DNA from 4 places in the Paenibacillus sp. Y5S-9 genome. Region 3 is predicted to be linked to each of the others. Evidence: riboswitches for the same ligand, from Rfam matches in the RefSeq annotation. Region 3 holds a riboswitch; each other region holds the start of a gene.
What was found. Region 3 has a riboswitch for cyclic di-AMP ahead of V6669_RS07170 (hypothetical protein). Riboswitches for the same ligand answer to the same signal wherever they lie in the genome.
Positions count from the first base shown of each region.

Region 1: linked by a shared signal. The riboswitch ahead of V6669_RS10575 (C40 family peptidase) and the one ahead of V6669_RS07170 (hypothetical protein) in region 3 are both predicted to bind cyclic di-AMP.
Region 2: linked by a shared signal. The riboswitch ahead of V6669_RS00525 (C40 family peptidase) and the one ahead of V6669_RS07170 (hypothetical protein) in region 3 are both predicted to bind cyclic di-AMP.
Region 4: linked by a shared signal. The riboswitch ahead of V6669_RS17500 (3D domain-containing protein) and the one ahead of V6669_RS07170 (hypothetical protein) in region 3 are both predicted to bind cyclic di-AMP.

Region 1 covers NZ_CP145887.1:2,348,460-2,354,512, reverse strand. The annotation lists gene pelA (pectate lyase) at 1-782, opposite strand, end outside; cyclic di-AMP (ydaO/yuaA leader) riboswitch at 1,202-1,333, shown strand; gene V6669_RS10575 (C40 family peptidase) at 1,339-1,803, shown strand; gene V6669_RS10570 (carboxymuconolactone decarboxylase family protein) at 1,876-2,205, opposite strand; gene V6669_RS10565 (hypothetical protein) at 2,347-2,565, opposite strand; gene V6669_RS10560 (hypothetical protein) at 2,685-3,014, opposite strand; gene V6669_RS10555 (xanthine phosphoribosyltransferase) at 3,112-3,693, opposite strand; gene V6669_RS10550 (hypothetical protein) at 3,898-4,953, shown strand; gene V6669_RS10545 (glycosyltransferase family 4 protein) at 5,090-6,053, opposite strand, start outside.
Region 2 covers NZ_CP145887.1:106,071-112,123, reverse strand. The annotation lists gene V6669_RS00535 (M1 family metallopeptidase) at 1-665, shown strand, start outside; gene V6669_RS00530 (hypothetical protein) at 676-1,527, shown strand; cyclic di-AMP (ydaO/yuaA leader) riboswitch at 1,773-1,910, shown strand; gene V6669_RS00525 (C40 family peptidase) at 1,950-2,384, shown strand; gene V6669_RS00520 (GNAT family protein) at 2,740-3,234, shown strand; gene V6669_RS00515 (cytochrome c) at 3,385-3,741, shown strand; gene rbsK (ribokinase) at 3,816-4,799, opposite strand; gene V6669_RS00505 (4a-hydroxytetrahydrobiopterin dehydratase) at 4,844-5,140, opposite strand; gene V6669_RS00500 (hypothetical protein) at 5,391-5,684, opposite strand; gene motA (flagellar motor stator protein MotA) at 5,918-6,053, shown strand, end outside.
Region 3 covers NZ_CP145887.1:1,629,906-1,635,958, forward strand. The annotation lists gene urtE (urea ABC transporter ATP-binding subunit UrtE) at 1-345, shown strand, start outside; gene V6669_RS07145 (hypothetical protein) at 375-1,010, opposite strand; gene V6669_RS07150 (hypothetical protein) at 1,038-1,241, opposite strand; gene V6669_RS07155 (urease accessory UreF family protein) at 1,508-2,209, opposite strand; tRNA gene V6669_RS07160 (tRNA-Leu) at 2,635-2,717, shown strand; gene V6669_RS07165 (glutathione peroxidase) at 2,864-3,343, opposite strand; cyclic di-AMP (ydaO/yuaA leader) riboswitch at 3,716-3,891, shown strand; gene V6669_RS07170 (hypothetical protein) at 4,007-4,405, shown strand; gene V6669_RS07175 (HAD family hydrolase) at 4,586-5,269, shown strand; gene V6669_RS07180 (Nramp family divalent metal transporter) at 5,406-6,053, opposite strand, start outside.
Region 4 covers NZ_CP145887.1:3,974,160-3,980,212, forward strand. The annotation lists gene V6669_RS17485 (PspA/IM30 family protein) at 1-497, opposite strand, end outside; gene V6669_RS17490 (hypothetical protein) at 610-951, opposite strand; gene V6669_RS17495 (polysaccharide deacetylase family protein) at 1,106-1,897, shown strand; gene V6669_RS17500 (3D domain-containing protein) at 2,006-2,680, opposite strand; cyclic di-AMP (ydaO/yuaA leader) riboswitch at 2,683-2,879, opposite strand; gene V6669_RS17505 (amino acid ABC transporter ATP-binding protein) at 3,096-3,818, opposite strand; gene V6669_RS17510 (ABC transporter substrate-binding protein/permease) at 3,805-5,268, opposite strand; gene V6669_RS17515 (M20 family metallopeptidase) at 5,454-6,053, shown strand, end outside.

The DNA of each region.
Region 1 (6,053 bases), 720 kb from region 3:
TTAGCTCTTTCATACTTGTAACCCGTAATTTTCACCTTGTTAAACCAAGCCTCCGCTCCTTTAATGGATGCTGTGATTTTAGAGTTAGCAGGTCTCGTTTTCAGGAATTTAACGATTGTTACACTTTCTCCAGCTGTCAGCGATGGCACTTCGTAGATTCTTGCGCTCGCTGGTTTAAGGGAACTGGAATCATGTTGTTGTCCCCATGCTGTCAGCTTACCACCTGAAACGACTTGTGTATTCAGAATCGCCTCCACACCTTTGGCAACTGAATTTTTACTGCGGTTAGCAAGTGTGCTGTCGATAAACGAGAAATCACCTTTGCGTGTCGCTACTTCATCGAGCATGATCATTACATTAATCATGGCATCATCATTGTAGGTAATATGTTTGTGATATCCGGAGCTTTGGTAGACTTGTGGCCATCCGCCGTTTGAATACTGCATGTTGATCAAAAAGTTAATTCCTTTGATTGCAGCTGTGGAGTATCGCGGATCATTCGTCTTTTTGAATTCCTTCGCCAATCTTCTAATTTCTGAGTATGTAGCCTTGTTGTCTATCGTGGACTTCGCCCACTCTCCACTTGTCTGTTTATAATCTTTTCTCCAACCTCCATCCGGCAGCTGGTTCTTCAAAATATCAGAAATACTCGCTGTAGTACCCGATGCATCCGCAGCAGATACCGTCCCTACAGGGAGAACTGCCATTCCAACTGCTGAGAACACCACCATCGTACATGCCAGGACAAAAGTAATTATTTTCTTCGCTTTCAAATGTAACACTCTCCTATGTTCGTTTTTATAAATCTGCCACTTCTACTTTACCTATGATAAGCTTCCACAAACCTCCTTTATTTGTATTTATCGCATAATAAAATCAATTTTAATCCAATATGTGGATTGGATACTCAGATAATATGCAAAAAATCGATTTTTGTCAATATATGCAACTTAATGAATATAATATCTCTAATTCTACATAACGGAATAGTTCTTTTAACTCATGACAAACCTATTTATTTATCCAAATTCGTCTTAAGCGAATCAATAATGACGTTTTTGTCATGAATGATACCCAAACTTGATCCCTTCTTTCATATAAAAACCTTAATTCCGCTAACATTGAGGTATTACGAAGGGTTTTAAATGGGTTTGACAATTACGCATTTATGCAATATAGTTTCAAATAGTTACAAAAACTTAATTATTCATTGCCGAGTTTCATGTTTGAAAACGGGGGAACCAATTTGGGTGAATTATTCTTATACATAGGAAATATAGGGAACCTTCTACCGAACCCTTAGCTAACTCCGTAGGCATCGAAGGGAGAACATTGATTTTGAAAAAACTGATTATCTCCATTTTTGGAGCAGCTGTATTATTTACATCCGGGGCAACAAGCACAGAGGCAAGCAGTATCAACTCCGTAGTGAACAACATGACAGGTATTCCTTACAAATGGGGTGGCACGACTGTAGCCGGCTTTGACTGTTCTGGTTTTATGAAATATCTTTTCAACAAATACAGCATTGAATTGCCACGTACTTCTCAGCAGCAAGCCAAAGCAGGTACTCCGGTAGCCAAAAGCAATGTTCGGACAGGTGATCTGGTGTTCTTTAATACAACAGGCAAAGGCATTTCACATACAGGTGTATATATCGGCGGCGGACAATTCGCTCATGCCTCCAGCAGTAAAGGTGTAAGCATCACAAAGTTATCGAATCCATACTTCAATGACCGCTATGTAACAGCACGTCGGGTAACTGGACAGTTTATGTATGATAAAATGTTAGGAAAAATGTGATTCACATACAAAAAGGCATCGGTTATTAACCGGATGCCTTTTTTGTGCTTAAAATGTATGTTTCATTGCTTACTAATGCAGCGCCTTCTGCACTCGCATCGCGCCCTGAGACAGAGCATGTCCGCCTCCTACAGCTCCGGCCACGGCTACGGTCTCCATGATCTCCTGATCTGTAGCGCCCTTGGCACGGGCTTCTTCTACATGGTAGAAAGTACATACCTCATTGTTGGCAAACAATCCAATGCCGAGCGCAATGAGCTGTTTTGTCTTGGCATCAATCACGCCAGGTTGGAAACATTCTCCCGTAAACTCATGATATGACTTCACCACACCTGGCAGTACATCGCTTAATGCTCCAATCTGATCCTTGTAGGCATGAACTTTATCATTCATCAATGTCATGGCTTGTAGCACACCCTCTCGGCTATAGTTACAGATCTTCCTCACTGTACCTATCTTCTCTCCCGAGTGAGTCAATTATGCCAACAAATCATGGTAATTCCAAACATTTAACGCTCATGGCTCTGCCATAATTATAAACTGTTACTCACTAAGTGGACTCTGGCGCGGCTCGCTAAACAGCTGATATCGGTAACCGCGATCCAGCTTGACGACACGTCGATTCTGACGACGGATAAGTACCTGCTCGCCATCCCAGGCAACAACAATCCCGGTTACATCGTTAGATTCCAGCTCGTCCCGTACTACTCTTACTTTCTCACCTGACAGACGCAGGGCGTCCAGTTCTGTATCACTGATCATCTTCATGGCTCCTATATTCCAAATTTATTTACAAAAAGAGACCTAAATGAAATGTCATTTAGGTCTCACGTGACTGTATTGGACTGTCATGTCATTCGAAATTATGTCCCGACTGAAAGTTACCGCTGCGCGTGCTCTTTGCTGTCGTTCTTCTCGAACCAAAAATCAAGCACTTTGGCGGACATCACACGTTCTTCAAGGTACTCCACTTGATGCGGTGTAAATTGTTCTTTCCAAGAGAAGGACAACTCTTCGCACAAGCCTACAATCGTCAGTAATTCTGACCAGGCAACATAGCGTTTGTACCAGAAAAATTGAGGATGTTCAATCATATAGGGATAAAGGTCATCGAATTCCGTATGTTTACAATCCAGGGCACGTTCAAAATGAACTTTCGATTCCGCCAGCTTATCATTAAAAAATTGTTCTGTTGCCGGTTGGTTCCCCATGGTGTTGCCTCCTCTCCCTAACATAACCCCATTATAAATGAAATCCGCGGTCATGCAAAGGCATAGTTCAAAAAATAGGCCCTATTCCTTTAAAATGTCACATTTCGTTATCGTCAAATTGTACCGTACCATCGTTCAGGGAACGAATGCGTACCAAGGCTTCCACCGGAATACCCTGTTCACGAATCGTTCGTGCCCCTGCCTGGAAACTTTTCTCGACCACAACGCCGAATCCGACGAGTTCCGCACCGGAACGCTCGATAATTTTGATGACGCCACGAGCGGCATCTCCATTGGCAATGATATCATCAATGAACAAAATACGGTCATTCTCATGAATGAACTCACGGGATACCATAATGTCAGTTACAATTCCTTTGGTAAAGGACGGTACGCGTTCACAGTAAGCATCAGGATCAGCCAGAAGTGTTTTTTTGCGACGGGCGAATACAAGGGGCACCCCAAGTTCATAGGCTGCGGCAAAAGCAACCGGAATCCCTGAGGATTCTACCGTGATTACCCGAGTCACTCCACTTTCACGAAAACGGGCAGCGAACTCACGTCCCATCTCCATCGTTAATGCAGGATCAATCTGGTGGTTCAACAGACCATCCAGCTTTAATACTTGATCCGAGATAACCACACCTTCTTGTAAAATTCGTTGTTTCAATAATTCCATGATTTGACCTCCCAAGCCTATCCTATGAGGTAAAAGTATCATATATCTATCTATAAGTTCAAGCGAAATTGCCTGGGCGCTGTCCTTGAGACGCAATTCAAGCCAAAGCTCATTATCGATTGTCATGACTTTCGTGGGTCAAGCATACCTTGTACCATGGTACCCGCATGTCCAAACTATACAGGGGCCTGAGAGGGGAAACACATGAAACAGGCATTTCGGGTGCTGCAGATCGCATTTACATACATCGGAACGGTTGTCGGAGCCGGCTTCGCTACAGGGCAGGAAATTTTGCAGTTTTTTACCCAGTATGGCAAATGGGCCACCATCACCATAGGCTTATCCACCATGCTCTTTGTCTGGTTAGGTACCAAAATGATGCTGATCGCTCACGATACCGGGTCCCGCTCTTATGAGGATCTGAACAAACATTTATTCGGCCACAAGGCGGGAAAATGGATCACCTGGGTGACCCTTCTCATTCTCATTGGCGTGAACAGTGTCATGCTTGCCGGAGCAGGTTCCGTTTTTGTCGAACATCTGGGTTTGCATTATCAGACAGGTCTGATCGTCACACTTGTAGGGACATATCTGCTTCTCGGTCGAGGCATTCAGGCCATCCTACAAATGAATAGCATAGTCGTGCCCATGATGCTCCTGTTATCTCTGCTCATGATCACCAGTACCATCCATCATCCAGGCGCTTCCCGATTCATCACACTGACGACAGACTCAAACCCTGTTCAAGTGTGGCTGTCTCCATTGTTGTATACTTCATTCAATCTGGTGTTGGCTCAAGCTGTTCTTGTGCCTGTAGGTAACCAGATTCGTAGTCGGAGTGTGCTGAAATGGGGCGGAGTATTGGGTGGAATTGGTGTTGGTTTCATGCTGATGGCAGCTCATTTTGCCATGTCAGCTCAGATGCCCGGCATCATTCAATTCGAAATCCCGATGGGTAGCATTGCCTTTCAACTTGGATGGGCAGTGCAATCTGTATATGTATCCCTTATTTTCATGGAAATATTCAGTACCTTTGTAGCCGATATCTATGGAATGACCTTGCAACTGAGACAACATATACGCGTTCACCCCCGTTTCATTACATTAACCATTATGCTGTTGTGTTACTCACTCAGTCAGTTTGGATTCAGTTCCCTGCTGTCCATCCTTTACCCCATCTTTGGAAGTATGGCATTAATCTGGGCTGCCAAATTGGTACTGAACCGCTGGGGCACCTTTCGTAAACGCAACAATATATAAAATCTCACGGTCCATGTACTTCATGAATATGAGCATCCGTTTGCCTTATAACCACAAGTCACCGCGGGTACTCTTTCGTTAAACATGACAAAAAGCCGCTGTTTATCACAGCGGCTCGCACTTTTTGCTCTACGTTTTAGGCTTGGCTAGGAAACTGTAGATACATCTTTTTCAACTCATTGACCGATCTGCCGAGCGAGTAATGTGTCTTGGCTTTTTCACACGCTGAACGGGCAAGTTCATAACGATAAGCCGGGTCCAGCATCACCTTTTCAAGCGCTTCAGCCAGTGCAGAAGGATCTTCTACCGGTACAAGCAACCCATTGCTGCCGTTCTCGATCTGTTCCGGTATACCACCTACATCCGTACCCACAAGGGCAAGACAACTCAGCGCCGCTTCAGCGAAGACGGAACCAAATGCTTCTGCCCGTGAAGGAAGTACAAAAATATCAAAGAATGGCATGAATTCCTCAGGGTGCAGTGTGTAACCATAGAAAATGGTCTCATTATAGATGCCCAATCGCTGCGCCAATTCTTCCAAATCAGGACGAATTGGTCCATCTCCAATAATATGTAACACATAATCATGACCTCGGCCCTTCAGTTCCGCACAGGCTTTAAAAAGAATATCCAACCCTTTTGCCGGAACAAGCCGACACACCGTGACCAGCTGTGGTATCGCATTATCATGAGGAATCGGCTTAAACCGCTTCTCATCAAATCCATTGGGAATCACACCGATGACATCAGGTTCCTTCACGTAGGGAGCCAGATAACGACGGAACGAATCCGACACCGTCAAGAGACGCTCTGCCTGGTGTTCCAGCTCACCATATATCGCAAGCAGGAATCGATGCTCCGGTCCATCCGTTTCAATGCGTCCATTAAGGATTAATTCTCGTTCATAACTGGAGTGAATCGTCTGAATGAGGGGTGTATCCGGGAAAACCGTTTTCATCGCAAGTCCTGCAATTGGGTGGTGTGCATGGATCAGATCATAGGGCTTCTGAATACGCAGTTTGGTCCACCATAGATAATCACGATAGGTTTGAATATATTTTTGGACAACAGGACTATCCTGATATTCCGTCCAGTCAAAC
Region 2 (6,053 bases), 1.5 Mb from region 3:
TTCCGAATCTGCCGGTACAATCGGGCCTGATTACGTCTCCTTCATCTTTAACACAAGAATCCTGGAAGTTCGATTCACAGAATGAGTATGCAGCCAATGTCTATACACGTGGCAAACTTGTATTGCTTGGTATCGAACATCAAGTCGGCGCAAAAAAGATGGAACGCATTCTCTCTACCTATGTGAAGAAGTACCGCTTCAAACATCCCACTTCGGCTGATTTTCAAAACGTTGTGGAACAAGTGACCCGTACTTCCTGGTCTGATTATTTTGACCAATACGTCTATGGTAACGGGATGGCTGACTTTGCTGTAGAGCAGATTCGTGTTACGCCCGTACAGAAAGACGGTCAAACATGGTACGAGTCATCCGTGACGATAGCAAAAAAAGGAAGTGATTACAACGCCGTTCCTGTTCGCATTGCTTTTGAAGACGGGCATATCCTCACCAAACAATGGAATGGCAAAGAAGATCGCATCACCTATAAATTAACTCACACATCCCCCGTATCCTGGGCCATGACCGATCCCCTGTACACGATCGTGCTGGAGAACCGCCATATGAACAATTTCCTGAAATCCGGACTGGATGAGCAAGCAAAATCCCGCTGGAGCATGAGTGTAACCAAACTAATAGAAGCCATATTCGGAGGTCTGTCATGGTGAGGTGGAAACGGTGAAAGCAAAAATACGTGAAGGCTGGTTTCTCGTCCGTCAGCATATGTTCATTGCCGCACTCTTATTTCTCTATCAACTCATTTGGGGATATTTCTTCTATCGAATGGTACAATCGGCCGTCATCCCACTGCTCCTGCGCTATCCAGATGCTGATGCAGGGGAGCTGAGTACACTTTTGTTCAAAATGGAAAGCCAACTTAACCTGTCTACCCATCCGGAGGTTCATCGTTATCTATGGATTCTAGGGGGCATGCTGCTGGTTCGCATGTTGATCAGCCCCCTCATTCAGGCAGGACTACTCTACTCACTTCAACACTTTAACTCTACAGAAGAGCGCATCCCCTTCGTCCGCGGAATCAAAAATCTGTGGAAACCGATGCTGCTGCTCCACACCATACGTACATTATTGATACTTCTGCCCGCCTACTGGCTCATACCGAAGCTCTACTCGATTCTCATGGACGGATTTCATTCCCTTCAATTACTTTTGCCTGGTATACCTTATGTTGCTGCCTGGATTGTATATGGTTGGATCATCCACCATGCCGTGCTCTACATGCAGTTCGGTGTTTCGGCACCAGAAGGAGAAGGCGGGGCTCACGGTACCCTCAAAGCACTCTGGATTGCACTGCGTCATCTCATCGCCGTAATCGGTATTGCACTCCTGCTGGGCGGAGTTCACCTGCTTATCTTCGGGGCATTCACTTCAGCCTCATGGTTATTAACGGGACTTACCGGACTTATACTACAACAGACGTATCCACTTGCGAGATGTCTATTGAATCTGTGGAAAATATGCAGCCATTTCCGATTATGGCAGTCCAAAATGTCCAAAGGTGAGAGCAGATAGTTTAAAAATTGTTACCATCACATGTTAAACTTATGGCCTAATATGTACTTATAAATAGGCAAACCTCAACCTTTCCCCGTCAAAGGTCGAGGTTTTTTTTGCTAAATTTGTTGCTAAACGTTGCCAAAGCCGTACTCCTCTGTTACAATAATCGCAGTGAGTTTTTAGTAACAACTTTGTAATCTTTACATTCATATTTGTAACTACTTAAAATTAAATCGTCATTTCTTGATTTCACAGGTGCATAACTAGCATAGCCAAATTCCTGGCACCTGGGAAGCGGGGGAACCAGTTATGGGTGAATTGATCTTGCTACAGAGGGATCATAGGGGACCTTCAACCGAATCCTTAAGCTAACCTCGCAGGCGTTGGAAGGGGAATATCTCTTGTTCAAGAAGAAATTAACCGCAGCTGTACTTAGCATCACATTTGCATTATCCCTTGGTGCAGGTAGCGCATTCGCAGATTCAAAGATGAACACAGTAATTGATTCAGCAATGGGAACTACATACAAAAGTGGGGGAACAACGCTTAACGGCTTTGACTGCTCCGGATTTACACGGTATGTATTCGACAAATTGGGTATTGATTTGGCACGCCAATCCAGTTCCCAATTCGACATGGGCGATTCCGTATCCCGCATGGAAATGAGAGCTGGCGATCTGGTATTCTTCAATACAACAGGTAAAGGCGTATCTCATGTAGGAATCTTTGTAGGGGATGGAAAGTTCGCACACTCCTCTTCTTCCAAAGGCGTTACGATCAGTGCATTGAGTGAAAGCTATTGGGCCAATCGTTATGTTGGCGCGAAACGGATTATGAGCACGGACGCATATGAATCACTGGCCCTTGACTAGGGACAAGCTGAGCAACATGATGCTGTAACCATTAACCATACTGGAACGAAGCAAGAAGCATAACAGAACCGCCCGGTACATTCTCCGCAGGAATGTATCCGGCGGTTTTTTTGTGCTTCAATCCTTATTCATGTTGCAAGTTATACTCGGCGCATATCCTGCGAAATCAACAGGTTCATTTTGCGTTCGTTCGTCCGTGCCCTTATGATGTTTTTACCCATCCCGTTATAATATAAACGGAATTACCGGAACTTTTGTTTCACTTTTTTTCTTGGGAAGAGTGACTTGCTAAATGAACAGCTCTTTTGTAGAGTGGACAAAGAGTTCTGTTTCAAGGAAAGGAGCATGCAGGTGTATGAAGAAAGCCCCAGTAACGTTTCATGTTGTACCCATGCGAGAAGAACATGCGGAGCTTATCTGCAGTTGGCAGTATGACCCGCCTTACAATATCTACAGCTGGCTCCCCTGGGAGCAGATGAAAGCTCTGGAAGTGGAATTCGGAGATGCACAGCTGCGGCAGGAGCAGTATGCGATCGTCCTGGATCAGAACGATCGTATATGTGGATTTGCTCAATACTTCCCACTTGAAGGGGTAACCCGGATTGGCCTTGGCATGCATCCAGAGCTGTGTGGTCAGGGTCAAGGGACAGCTTTTGTCACTGCCATTGTACAGGAAGCCATTCGCCGAAATCCCACGAATGAGATTGATCTGGAAGTACTCACTTGGAATGCTCGTGCCATTCAAGTCTATCTGAAGAGTGGATTTGTCACCCAGGATACATACGAACGACAGACCCCAACCGGCTTGAAGCCCTTTCACTGTATGGTTTATGAAGGGCCTCGCGGTTAGAATCCATTGTAAAACAACCAAATTTGCCCCTTGTTATGTGATTAGTTCAAAAAATTCCCACAAAATGCTATGATGTCAGTACAGGTTCCGTTATAATGATATGGATAGTTTCAGGTTAGATGATCTTTCATTCTGGAGGGGACATAAGGGATGCACAAATGGATCATGAGCGGAGTATTTTTTGCAGCATGCGCTTTAGCTATTGTTTTAATGTTTACGCTTCCAGGGAAAGAAGAAGTGGCTGAAGAAGCCAAACCAACCATGCCGGAAGTAACATTGGATGCCGGACAGGCTGAAGCACTGGTCAAAGCCAATTGTATCTCCTGTCACGGGGATCAGCTTCAGGGTGGCGTAGGACCTGCTCTGGCTAACATCGGCAGCCAGGATGATCTGGAGAAGATCTATTCTACGATTGTCAAAGGTAAAGGTGGTATGCCTTCCTTCAAGGGCAAGCTGCAGGATGAAGAGATTGCAAATATCGCCATGTGGCTGTCAGAGAAGAAATAATCTGTGCACGCACATAACGAAGAGGCGCTTAATCCCCTTTTGGGAGAATAAGAGCCTCTTCGTTATACCAATTATTAAGCCTCTGTGGCATGCTCAGCCAGAAAGGCCTCAACTTCACGTGCGGACGGCATCCCGGACTGGGCGCCGAGCTTCGTCACGGATAACGCGGCTGCACCCATGGCGAAGCCTACGGCCGCGTCCAAAGTCTCACCGCGCGCGAGGGCTACTGCCAGCGCGCCGTTGAAGCAATCGCCAGCGCCGGTCGTATCGACGGCGCTTAAGACGTAGCCGGGCGCACGGCAAGCGCCGGCACGCCCTGCTTGTACGCGGCCGCCAGGCGCCGCCGCGTACACAGCCCCCTCGGGGCCGAGCGTCGTGACGACAGCGGCCCCGAGGGATGCGGCGAGCTCTGCGACCGCCGCATCCAGGTCTTCCGGCCGGAGATGATCCCGGCCGGTAAGCACGGCAAGCTCACTGCGGTTCGGCGTGACAACGTCGACGCACCGCAGGAGCTCCTGGGGCAGACCCGGCACCGCGGGAGCCGGGTTGAGCACCACCAGTGCGCTGCCTTCAGCCGCCAGTTGGGCGGCGCGGGTAACCGCTGGCAGCGGGATCTCCAGCTGCAGCAGCACCGCTGCGGCTGCAGTCAGGCTTTTTACCGTATCCGCCTCTTCCAGCATCTCAGGCACCACTTGTCCATTCGCACCAGGAATAACGATAATCCGGTTGTCTCCCCGAGAGAGCCAAATGGAAGCCGTCCCTGTAACCGTGTCTTCCAATATGCGAACCTGCGAGGCATCTGCACCACTTTCCGTCAGACTGTGCAGCAGACGTTCGCCAAAACCGTCCGATCCCACCGCACCAATCATCGTCGTCTGTCCACCCAGACGCGCAGCGGCAACAGCCTGGTTCGCCCCTTTGCCACCAGCGAGATAATGCAGCTCCTCACCGCTCACCGTCTCTCCCTCTTCCGGAATCGTGTCTGTCTTCACCACGAGATCCATATTGAGACTGCCTACGACAGCAATAAGAGGTTGTTTCTGATTATAGTCTGACATGTATGGTTCACTCACTTCCGGCCGCGCGATAATAACCGACCTTGTTATTCCGACCTCATTTTGTCATAAGCTTCGTTATATTGCCCTGCTTCCTTGATATCTACAGATGTGATACCACCCGCATCCCATGACGTGAGACGCAGCGTAACCGTTGTATAATCAATCGTAATAAAAGGATGATGATTGAATGCTTCCGAGATCGCAGCGACCTCATCCACAAATGCAATCCCTTTCATGTAGTTGGAGAACACGAATTTACGTACAATCCACCGTCCCTCTTCCAGTTCCCAGCCTTCCAGCCTCCCCAGATGAGCTTCGACTTCCTCTTGCGAAAAAACCATGCGTTATCTTCCTCCCCATAGGATGGTACATTACAGACGTGAGTCCGTATAACCACCGACACCTTCGGCGCTATCAACAGCAACCTCAAAGGCCAGGCTCACCGCCATGCGGTTGGCCTATTTCACGACTAACATCTTACCACGGACAAGCTTCAAAATCCAATCAACTACATGGCATAGAACCACTAACCATAAGGCTTTGAGGGCAATTCCAATTCCATTTATACCCCTGAAAATGCATGTAAACACACTAAATTAAAGGTACAAATGTCAACTCTTCTTCCCCGATCAAAATATGAATGCGGTGCTGTTCCTTATCATGGATGACTACACCACTTCCAACCGGAATAACAGACTCCTCGCCCAGCGCATAGAACAAATCCTCCGCCAACGCCTCATCCACTTCAAGTTGGTCAGATGCAGCCAGTCTCTCCCACTCTTCCGCGTCCATTTCAAAGAAAACATACCGATCCGGTATGCGTCCGATTGCCGTTGTCAGATCTGTCAAAATTCCTTCATAATCCCGTCCATGCTTTACGCCCATTGGCTTTTCACTCCTATTCGGCCCCTAAGGAGCGGATTTGATCTTATTATACCTGAAAATAGCCCTTAAAAAAAAAGGCCTTCTGGTCGATAAATACATATATGACCGTTTTAACTGTTTTAGCAACCGTAAGGAATGCCTAACATTGAACGGATTGCGGCCAAAAATTCGTCCGGAAGCCCGAATACAGCCGCTTGAAAGGATTCAATTTTATCTCATGGATGAGGTGTATGATGAACATTTCAACGATTATTGGACTAGTTTTTGGACTGGTCTCCCTTGTACTCGGTATGTTCCTGAAGGGTGCGCCCTTAATCAACCTGGTTAACAATCCGGCAGCCTACGTTATTATCTTTGTTGGTACGGCAG
Region 3 (6,053 bases):
ATGTTTCCAGTACTTGCGACGATGTATGGACGGCAGGGCGGGGATCTGAGTGGTGGACAGCAGCAACAGTTGGCATTCGCCCGGGCATTGGCTTCGCGTCCGGGGTTGTTGCTCCTTGATGAGCCGACAGAAGGCATCCAGCCTTCTATCGTAGAGGACATTCGGCAGGTTATTTTGCAGCTCAAGGCAAAGGGGAACCTCTCGGTTCTGCTGGTAGAGCAGAGTATTGATTTTGTACGGAGTGCCGCAGACTACATCTATATCATGGACAAAGGGGCCATAACCCTGCATGGGACACCGCAAGAATTGGATATGTCGCAGTTTGAACATCATCTCTCCGTGTAGTTGTAGTTAGTGTGGCGAGTGGAGAGGTTTCAGGAACGCTTGTCCAGGATATTCGAGTATTTGGGATATAACCGCCGGATGCATTCCGGACAGATGTCATGGGTGAATTCGGCGTGGGTATGCTTCTCCAGATAACTCTCAACGGAGTTCCAGTGTTCCTCTTCGTCCTTGATTTGTTTGCAGACGGCGCAAATAGGCAGCAGTCCGCGCAATGTGCGCACTTCAGACAATGCCTTCTTCAATTGGTGTTCTGTCTTTCTCTGTTCGGTAATATCCATGTGTGCAATCAAAGCGAGATCGGTATCCTGAATTGAATTTGCATAAGATAGAGGGGTGAGTTCTACACGAAACCACCTCTTTTCGTTGTATACAGTATACACGCAGATGTCATATGTATGATTTCGATTAAAGGGTATTCCGCGTTCTTTCAAATTCTGTGCGACAAGTGCCATGTTAGCGTTCTTGCCTCGTTTTGCCCAGGCTTCTGTCAGATGCAGGTAATGTCTATGACTACTGTGTGTATCCGGGTTTGGTGAGCATTGACCGAGTCCCTGTTGCCAGGCACGGTTACAACTTTGGATAATCCAATTGTGATCAACGATGATGAGTTGGTGACGTATGGACTGGAACGATAGCCTCTCCAGATCGGATGTAACATGTCTCATGGATAGGACCCTCCTTTGGCAGAAATCTTATCTCAGTTCATCTGGAATATCCAAAATATCAGCGACCAGGTGCCTGAATCGGGTTGCTTTGCGTGTGCCGTGAATGAGATTGGATAAACGATAGGGTGGGATGCCGTGCTGTTCACAAAAGGTCTTCTGGTCCACTTGAAGTTCGGTTAGCCGTCGTTTGATGGCCCATCCGAACGGAGTAACTGGTTTTTTCTTGTTCAAAAGGGTTCACCCCTGATTAGAATGTAGTATTCAGCCGCCCTTTCTTCATGTAAAATATATAGAAATGCGAGCTGTATGTTTCATTATATACGTAAATTCGTCATCTAACAATTAAAAAAGACGGAAAAAAGTGTATTTTGTGATGATAAATGGCGTAAATACGTAAATAAAACAAATAAAATGACAAAAAACACGTCGGCAAGGAGGTTGCCGCGTGTTTTTTAGTTTGCTTGAATAAAGGGGAGCAGGTATGAGGAGGAAGAGGATTAGGCCCTGTAGGCATGAAGTCCAGCTCCAAGCATATGGAAACTGGGGAAAAATGATTTCATGGACATCGAGGTTGGCTGTGCCAGTCCATCCGCAGCCGAGGCGCTGACGGTCTTCCATTCATTCTCCAGATCTGTGGCCAGGCGGACCATCAGATCCTTGGTTGTATCGTTGTTCAGGGGAATGACTTTGGAGGCTTCGGTTATGCAGGCATTCATGGCTGAATGCAGGTAACCAAGGACCGCCTCCTCGACCGGGATGTCGAGGTGGTGGTTAATCCATGCGTGAACAGTGGAGAGGCAGCCAACCGAATCGTATTTGGCAAAGATCTGTTCGAGCTGGCTGAATTCAATCCAGGGGTGCAGAGCGCGTGCAAGTCTGATCAATCGTTTACCCATGGCGGCAGCTTGTTCTCTGAGATCTCCAGGGGTTCGCTGAACATGGACGAGCTTGTCGATTAGAGCTATCCGCCATGTATCCTTGTGATCTGCTGCGGTATAGATGCCTTTGATGGCCATACCTTCTAGACGAACGATGCTCGGATGCAACTGACAACGCATGAATGATTCGAGATCTTCAGCATTACGAATGGTACCCTCCCTGATATGGATATCCATGCCGAAGGAATGGGTGAACCCTCCAACCTGAATAGAGGAATCAAGCAGTTTGACATAATCGAGCAGCTTATTCCCACGGTTCACAATCATTCGCCTCCTGTGTTCGTTAAATGTCACTTAAAGTGACATTTATATTCCTTTTTGATTGCTTTATGTTCAAAAATCCGAATTATATGATAGTTATCATCCCATAAATGTCCGCTTTTTGTCAATAGTATCCGTGAAATTTAATGGATTAAATCTGGGATTCAATATTTGTGTTATTTTATATAACATATAAGGTTAAATATCTGCGAAGTGCAGGGAGGACTAGATATAAATGAATCAATAAGATCAGCTCAATCCGGAAAGGAGGGGATCAAATCTAATGTATGCAGTTCATGGGTAAAGATGACGAGAATATGCGTTTTTTGTGGAAAATGCCTAGCTGTAAAAGAAGTATTAAAAAATACTTTACTTTTAGTTCTGAACCCGGTATAATCAATTCTGTTGCCGATTATTTACGACATGCGGTCGTGGTGGAATGGCAGACACGCTATCTTGAGGGGGTAGTGGGCGTATGCCCGTGGAGGTTCGAGTCCTCTCGACCGCATCATATGAACGATTAAGAAGAAGCTTTCCATTAATGGAAAGCTTCTTTTTTTGTTTTTTTAACAGTCTGACATCAAAGTTGAGAAAAAAGGCCATCCATTACCGGGGCAATGGTGCTCTACCTTCCGGCTACGGGTGGCCAATGTATTATTTTTGCAGCAAGTTCTTGATATCTTCTTCAATCTTGTCCGGTGTTGTTTTGGGAGCATACCGTTTAATGACCTGTCCGTTCTGATCCACAAGGAATTTGGTGAAATTCCATTTGATTGCTTTGGAGCCGAGCAGGCCAGGAGCTTCTGTGCTAAGGTGCTGGAAGAGAGGGTGAGCGCTTGAGCCGTTCACATCAATTTTCTCAAACATAGGGAAGCTTACGCCATAATTCATCTGACAGAACTCGGCAATATCATCGGAAGAACCTTTTTCCTGTGCAAACTGGTTACTTGGAAAACCAAGGACTTCAAATGGCGCATCCTGGAACTTGTCTTGCAATTCTTGCAGACCTTTGAATTGAGGGGTAAGTCCGCATGAGCTTGCCGTATTCACAATCAGGAGCACTTTGTCACGGTAGTCGGACATTTCAACTTCTTGACCGCGAAGGGTATTCACTTTGTAATCGTAGATTGTCATCTAAATCGCCTCCATTTATTTACTCTTATATCTTCTATTATATTGGTTGCAATTAAATATTGCAAAACTAATGTGGTGTTAAAAGCATCAAAATAGGCAAGTTGTGCAGAATACGTGAATGAATTGCGAAGTGATTTTCGTCAGAGTGAGAATTAGATAGATTTAAAGAGATGGATAGAGTATGACCTTGTTGTAAGCGCTATTATATGTGAGTATTGCCGAAAATCTGTCGATTCGGTGATCTGTGCGGACTTTACACCATCATGGCACGGGTGTATGATTCATAACGTAATTTCAATTTAAACTAAATTGTACCTGAAAAACGAAACAAACGATAATATCGCTCGATCTTATCCTTAAGATATACGAACGATGTTTTAATCGCTGAGTTTCCATTCATTGATGAGTGGAAAACGGGGGAACCAACAGAATGCGCTGTCCAGGACAGTAGGCATTCATGGGGTGAATTTTCCGGTGACAGCCGGAAATAGGGCGACTCTCGCGCCCGAATCCGTCAGCTAACCTCGTAAGCGTTAAAGGGAGAGGCAACAAGCCGTACGCTGGTTCATGGTCTTTTCGCCATGGATTCTTTAAGAAGCGTTCGGGAGGCCTTGGTCCCCCACGCTTCTTTTTTGTTGTCTTTTCACGCCAAGGGAGGAACGAATGATGGATACTGAGATGATCTTAGTGACTGCTCCAAATGAAGCAGGACGTAAATTTATCAAATTACTAATGTACAAAAAAATGCCGTTTGCCGTTCTAACCAACAGTGCAGGGGAAGAGCGTAGACTCCGTAGAATCGGAGTCGAACATGTCATTCGCATGAATACGGCTGCAGCTCAAAAATGGTTTTTGCCGCAGGGCAGCGTAGGCAACGTGTTTATTTTTGAGAACAGCCTGAATCTGACCTGTCGTTATTTACAGATCTGCCGTTCATGGACATCGAAATCCCTGTGCGTCATTACGGAGCAGAGTCATCCTAAGGGCATCTATCGGGGCATGGGCGCAGACCGGATTGTATATTCGCTCAATGGGGAAGTTGGCTTTCTCCTCAATGGTTAATGCCATAGCTTGTGATTGCTCAGGTGTAAGGTGCCTGTTATAATTGAATGTATCGATAAACGGAAGTTTGAGGAGACTCATGCAAGATGGTGAGTCTTCTTTTTTATGGTTTTAAAGGTAGTTCAAGACTTTTTGAACACGAACTTTTAGATTGCCTGTGGCTTACAAGGAGGAATTGGCGTGCCGGATGTGGGTGGATTAAAGTGGTTGTTTTTTGATGTTGGAGATACACTGGTGGATGAATGGGAGCCGGTTGATGATATTATCGGACAGTTCGTCCGTGAAGCCTGTGCTTTGGGGTATCCGGTGACAATTGAGGCGGTACGCGAACTGTTCGCGAACTGTTACCAGAAATATGAGCAATGGCCTATGAGAGTGGCGATTCGCACCTTCGTTGAAGACGAGGGACACCAGAAACAGATTCAGGACAAGTTGAAGTTTCAAAAAGATCTTGAACGTCCTTTTCCTTCAGCGGATTCCGTTCTTCAGCAGTTGTCACGGCATTATCGCATTGGCATCATTGCCAATCAGAGTCCCGGAACGGAAGAAAGACTGGAGAGCTACGGCTTGCGGAAGTATGTTGACGTTCTCGCCTGTTCTGCTGAAGAAGGTGTGTCCAAGCCAGACCCTGAGTTATACGCTGTAGCCTTGAAACAGGCCGGCTGTGAACCGGAGGAAGCCGTCATGGTTGGGGATCGGATCGACAACGACATTATACCTGCTCGGAAGCTGGGCATGCTTACGATTCGAATTATGCAGGGTTACGGAAGATTCCAGCCAGACCGATCGGATGAGGAACGTGCGGATTGGACTGTTGACTCATTGGATGAACTCCTGCCGTTACTGGTGCCCAATCAGGATTAGATAATTGTTTATTAGAGTTTAGCGTTTTACTATAAAAGGAAACACGTTGCTGTACTGCAACAATAAAGGCTGATCAACTTGGTATTGAATACCGGAGTTGATCAGCCTTTTTAGTATTTGGTCGATAAAAACGAGATTAGAATAACCGAATCGTCTGAATGATCAGATATACATTCAGCACAACGATAATCGCGGCAATGACCCATGAGATGATTTTGAGCCACAATTTGTTGGCGAATGCACCCATGCTTTTTTTATCACTCGTGAACATCACCAGGGGAATTACAGCAAAGGGCAATTGAAGCGACAGCACGACCTGGCTCAAAATGAGCAGTTCTTCTGTGCCATGTTCTCCTGCAATGGCTGTGACAATTACCGCCGGGATGATGGCGATCAGACGTGTGACCAGTCTGCGCAGCCAAGCCGGAATTCGAATGTTCAGGAAACCTTCCATAACAATCTGCCCGGCAAGTGTACCTGTTAGGGTAGAGTTCTGACCTGATGCTAACAGCGCCACACCGAACAGGACACTTGCAACCGTGGTACCCAATAGAGGTGTCAGCAGATGGTAGGCATCTGCGATCTCGGCAACCTGCGTCATACCAGCACTGTGGAATACAGCAGCAGATACAATCAGGATGGCCGCATTGATGAACAGGGCAAGTGTCAGTGCGATTGTCGAGTCCATGGTCGAGTACCGAATAGCTTCTTTTTTACCCTGTGGTGTCTGTTCAATCTGACGGGTCTGCACAATGGAAGAATGCAGGTACAGATTATGCGGCAT
Region 4 (6,053 bases), 2.3 Mb from region 3:
GCACTTGCAGTATCAGAGCCAAACCCATTCAACGCTTTGTTGATTTCCGTTTGGGCTTTTGCTGCATTGTAGCGGGCTACCAGTGTTTCGCGTTTGTTCTTCATTTGAGTCAGTTGCTTACGCATCTCGTCGAGCTTGCCACGCAGGTTATCTGCAGAAGCCTTGTTTTGGTCATAGCTGGTTTTGTACTCAGCCATCTTCTCTTCAGCGGCCTTTTTCTCTTCCAGAGCACGTCGAGCCAAATCCAGATTCTGAGCACGTGCCGCCGTATGCGCCTGCTCTTCACGTTTCTTCACAAGTGCTTCCTGCTCTTCGAATAACTGCTTGAACTTCTTCTCAATGGCGATCTGTTGAGCTACTGCTTTCTCCGCATCTTCCAGATCCTCTTGCATGTCACGGATATATTGGTCCGTCATCTTGATTGGATCTTCCGCCTTGTCAATAATGGCGTTAACGTTAGACATTGTTAAATCACGCAATCGTTTGAAAATGGACATTATGTTATTCCTCCTAGTCGATATTACATCGTATATAAACATACATACGTAACAATCTACAACTCGTTTCAATTTTAGCAAATAAAATCAAAACATGCGATTGCTCTTTATGTTAGGAAGATCTTTTATCGTTGTTCAGATGATCCTCCATCAGCCTCTCTGCAGTCTGCACGATTTCGTCGATCTGCATCCGCGTGATGGAATCAAAATGGATACCCATGATCACCGTAACGGTTACTTTCAGCTGCAGGGCAGCCTTTCGGGCAAGCCGCTCACACAGCTCTTGTTCCTTATGCCCAGGAATATGTACCGTCGTCCCGCTTACGCGCTCATGATCCACGTAGAACGTGGCTACGGCGCCAATATGCGCCTTTCCTCCGGTAACGAGAAAAACCTTATCCTCTCCTGCTTCAATCACCTGTAAACGTATGGATTTCAAATCATATGTACTCATATCCTATCCACCTATCCTTTTCTATATGTTATATATGGAGGAATTATGGCTGTCATAAGCTAAATCCGCAATGAAACTTCTCACACTACGCATATTTTATGGAACCCCCGGGCATACCAAGGAGAACGTCATTTTGGAAAAGGAGGCTGTTATTATGCGCGTACGCCTCATTATGCTGATGGTTATCGTTATTTTTCTCGGGGGATATCATGCTCCAGTTTCATCGCGGGATGTTTCAAGCCCGTCAATTGAATCAGTATCAGGTTCGGATTCTGCTGAAGAAGAACAACTGACATTGGGACAGTTACGTCAAAAATATGCCGATACGTTCAAAACCAATGGTCCTTCAACAAAGAAGGTTGCACTGACTTTTGATGATGTACCTGATCCACGGTTTACTCCACAAGTGCTGGATGTATTGAAGAAATACAATGTCAGAGCTACATTCTTCATCGTGGGTAGTCGTGCTGAGAAACATCCGGATCTGGTGAAACGCATCGTTAAGGAAGGGCATATGGTTGGTAATCACAGCTACAATCATCCTGAATTCAGTAAGCTGTCGATGAATGCCTTTCGCAAACAAATTTTACATACCGGGGATATTATTCGACATTTAGCGGGATATACGCCCAAGATGATTCGGCCGCCTTATGGAGACATTAATGAAGAACAGCTGCAATGGGCTGCTAGACAACACTATAGCATTGTGAACTGGAATGTTGACTCACTGGACTGGAAAGGCCTCTCCAAGGAAGAGGTGAAGGATAACATCCTATCTGCTGTGAAACCTGGCTCCATCGTTCTGCAACATGCAGGAGGCGGTGTGGGATCTAACCTGAACGGTACGATTGAGGCATTGCCTGAAATCATTGAAGAACTGCGTAACCGGGGATATGAACTGGTCACCTTGGACGAGATGTTGGGATTGCCAAAGGCCAAAGATTAGGATGACCGTGATAACAAATAAATGCGAATATTAAAAGGGTGCTGTTCAATCGCAGATTAGCGACTGGCAGACACCCTGTTTGAATTCATTTTAAATGTTATGATCTCTCTACTTCAGAATGTACAGCTCGATATCCTGAAAACCAAATGTGCTTACAGACTGTTTGCTACCCGGGATAAAGATATCAATCCGGTGACCCTTGATTGCACCGCCCACATCACGAGCTGTAGCTACAAAAGCCTGTTTTGGCAATCCCGGATGGCTGTGACCGGTTACCAGTACTTTGGTTCCGAGTGGAATCACACTTGGATCAACTGCGATCGTACCCAGTTCAAGATCATTGCCGAAGTAATCCACAGCACCCCATCCTCCATTTTCAGACGGATCTGCAGAGTATGCCGTTGCTTTTACGTTCACAGCTTTGCTGTAATCGAATGTTTTACCCCAAGCCTGAACAACTTTGTTATCTGTGTTAACGTCCAAGCTTGCTGTAGTAACAGTCTTCGCTTGGGTCTTGCTCTCCGTTGCCGCAGCTGCTGCTACATTGTTTGCCTTACCGGGAATCGTAATTTTCAAACCACCATAAATGTTGTAAGGCGAAATGTCGTTGTTCGCTTTAACCAACGTGTTGATTGCTACTCCATATTGTTTTGATAAGGTGTAGAAGGTATCCCCTTCTTTGGCCACATGAACTGAATCGGCGTGAGCCGGAACGGCTTGAATGAGCATTGCTGTTGTCAATAATGCTACTGCTGTTTTGGCTATACGTTTCTTGTTAATCATGGTCTTCCTCCCTCATTGTGCCTGCGAAGTTAGTTGTCGGATTCGGATGAGGAGCCCACCCTATAGGTTCTTCATTACATTTGAAACGTTATGTACCCCTAATTCACCCCAAGCAGTGTGCTGTAGATCTTCCCCCTGCACAATCTGCATCGTTACATCCCCCGCACTTCCTGTCCGGAAGTTTCGGCAGAGTTCAATATATCACAATTTTGTAACCTGAACTTGTAGTAATTCTTACCAAATGGTTTTAACATGTAAGCATATGTAAGAATACAGGATACTTTAGAAATGTTGGACGACCCGATTCCTTTACATTTGGTAACAGAAAAGTTACTTTTCAAATCTATAAGTGATTAATACGCACAAAAAAATAGCGTTACCGACTCGAAGTCAGTAACGCTATTTGACACTTCATTTAGAGTACTTTGGCAAGAAAATCACGTGTACGTGAATTTTTTGGAGCTCCAAATACCTCATCAGGTGTTCCCTCTTCCACAATAACCCCGCCATCCATGAACAGGATTCGGTCTCCCACTTCACGTGCAAAACCCATCTCATGTGTTACGATGACCATCGTCATCCCGCCTTCTGCAAGACGTTTCATGACATCCAGCACTTCGCCAACCATCTCGGGGTCCAGTGCCGAAGTAGGCTCGTCAAACAGCATCACATGCGGCTGCATGGCCAATGCTCTAGCAATGGCGATCCGCTGCTTCTGTCCACCGGACAGCTGATTCGGGAATGTATCTTTTTTATCGTACAAGCCCACGGTGTTAAGCAGATCAGCGGCAATTTTCTCCGCTTCCTGAGTGGATTGTTTCTTCACTTTAATCGGAGCAATCGTGATGTTTTGCTGTACCGTTTTGTGTGGGAACAGGTTGAAATGCTGGAACACCATGCCCATTTTCTCACGAGTTGCATTAATGTTGTGCTTGGGGTCCGTAATTGACACACCTTCAAAATCAATCTCTCCTGAGGTAGGCTGTTCCAGCAGATTCAGACAACGCAAGAAAGTACTTTTACCTGAACCGGAAGGACCGATGACCACGACAACCTCACCTTTGCCAATTGTCACGTTAATGCCCTTAAGCACATCGTTATTACCATAAGATTTGTGTAATTGTCTAACGTCTATCACTTGCACTCAACTTCCTTTCCAGTCGTCCCAGCAGCTTGGACAAAATGAACGTTAATACAAAGTAGATGGCTGCTGCAATCAAAAATGGACTCAAGCCTTGATACGTAATGTTTTTGACCACACTTGCCTGATACATAATGTCCACCATACCGATAACCGAGATAATGGAGGATTCCTTGATGATGGTAATGAATTCATTACCGATCGCAGGTAATACAGCTTTGAAGGCCTGTGGCAATATGATATAACGCATCGCATCGCCTCTTCCCATACCTAAGGAACGAGCTGCCTCCAACTGACCACGATCCACACCTTGGATACCTGCACGGAAAATCTCCGCCAGATAGGCACCACTATTGATTGAAAGTGTAATGATACCTGCCTGAAGTGCAGTAAAGTTAATGCCAAAGCTCAGAGAAAAACCATAGTAAATAATCATTAATTGTACCAGCATCGGTGTGCCACGAATCACTTCAACGTAAGCTGTACCAATCCAGCGCAAGATTGCGGCGTCATGCAAACGGAACAAACAGATGATCAATCCAATAATTACCCCGAAGATAACCCCAAGTGCAGACAACAGAAGTGTGTATCCTACACCTGTAGCATAGAAACTTTTGTACTCCCAGAATACTTGGAAAATATTTTGTGATTTGTTCGCTTTATCCGCCATCAAGAGGCTGGCGTCCGTCACCATCTGATTGATTTTATCTTCACTTTTCAGTCGCTCCAGTGTTCCATTTACTGCAGCTAGCAGCTCGGTATTACCTTTACGAATCCCGATTGCCGCTTCTGCTTGCTCTTCGTCCGGAACAGCAGCAGCAAGTCCAATGATATCGTCCAGATAACCTGCAGCAACGGTATCTTCAACGATTGCCGCGTCAATGCGTTTTGTTTGCAGTTGAAGCACAATATCCGAGATTTTATCCAGCGCAGTAAGCTTCGCTCCTGGAATACTCTGTCCGATCGTTTCCTGAATGGAGCCTTTCTGAACGCCAATCTTCGCATTTTCAAGTTCTGCCATGGTTGGATATTTGTCTTTATCCACATTGCGAACCATAATCACTTGTTTTGATTTATAATAGGTGTCGGAAAAATCGATACTTTTCTTCCGCTCATCCGTCGGCGTCATACCTGAAATCACCAGATCAACACGCCCGCTCTGCAATGAAGGCAGAAGACCGTCGAAGCCCATATCCTCAATCACAAGCTCAGCGCCAAGATCTTTGGCAATCTCTTTGGCGATCTCAATATCGAAGCCGACGATTTCATCTTTGCCATTAATCACTTTATGGAATTCGTATGGTGCAAAATCGGCACTTGTACCGAGCACCAGTTTTTTACTGCTTGAATTATCTGTAGTTCCACTTGCAAGTGCCACAGGAACGGCAGTCGTCAGTAGAACAACAAAGGTCAACAGCATCATGGTGTAACGACTTATTAATTTCAACCTTGTTCTCTCCCCTTACAATACTTTGTATGCTTCTCTCATGTTGATGACTGAGTCATTATAAAGTACAATGCATGATTATGCAATGCATTTTGACATTACAAATCTTGACTTGTTTCTGAAAAAATAAAGCAAACATGATATAATCAATGAATTATTTTCATTTTTGCATAAGGAGTTTACTAATGACATCTAACAAATCACAGATACTGACGGTTATTGATCAATATGCTTCCCGTTTTAAAGCCATTTCATCATATATCGGTGCCAATCCCGAACTGGGAAATGAAGAGTTCCTTGCTTCTGCTCGTCTAAAAGAAGAACTGGTCTACCACGGTTTCACTGTAGAGGCTCCAATCCTTGGACTGGAGACAGCCTTTATCGGAACCTATTCAGCCGCCAAACCCGGCCCTACCATTGCTTTATTGTGTGAATATGACGCCTTGCCGGAGATCGGTCACGCTTGTGGTCACCATCTGATCTGTATGATGAGTCTTGGAGCTGCTGTTGGGCTGAAATCCATTCTGGATGAAGTAGGTGGAACCATTAAAGTGTTTGGTACCCCTGCTGAAGAGACACGTGGTGCCAAAGTACCGATGGCGGAAGCAGGTTTGTTCGATGACTGTGATGTCGCTCTCATGGCGCATCCGTATTATGCCTACGAAAAGTCCGGCAGCTCACTGGCTATTGATGCTGTGCAATTTGAATTCCATGGCCGATCTTCACATGCTGCTGCAAGTCCGCACGAAGGTATTAATGCTCTTGATGCCGTCATTCAAACGTTT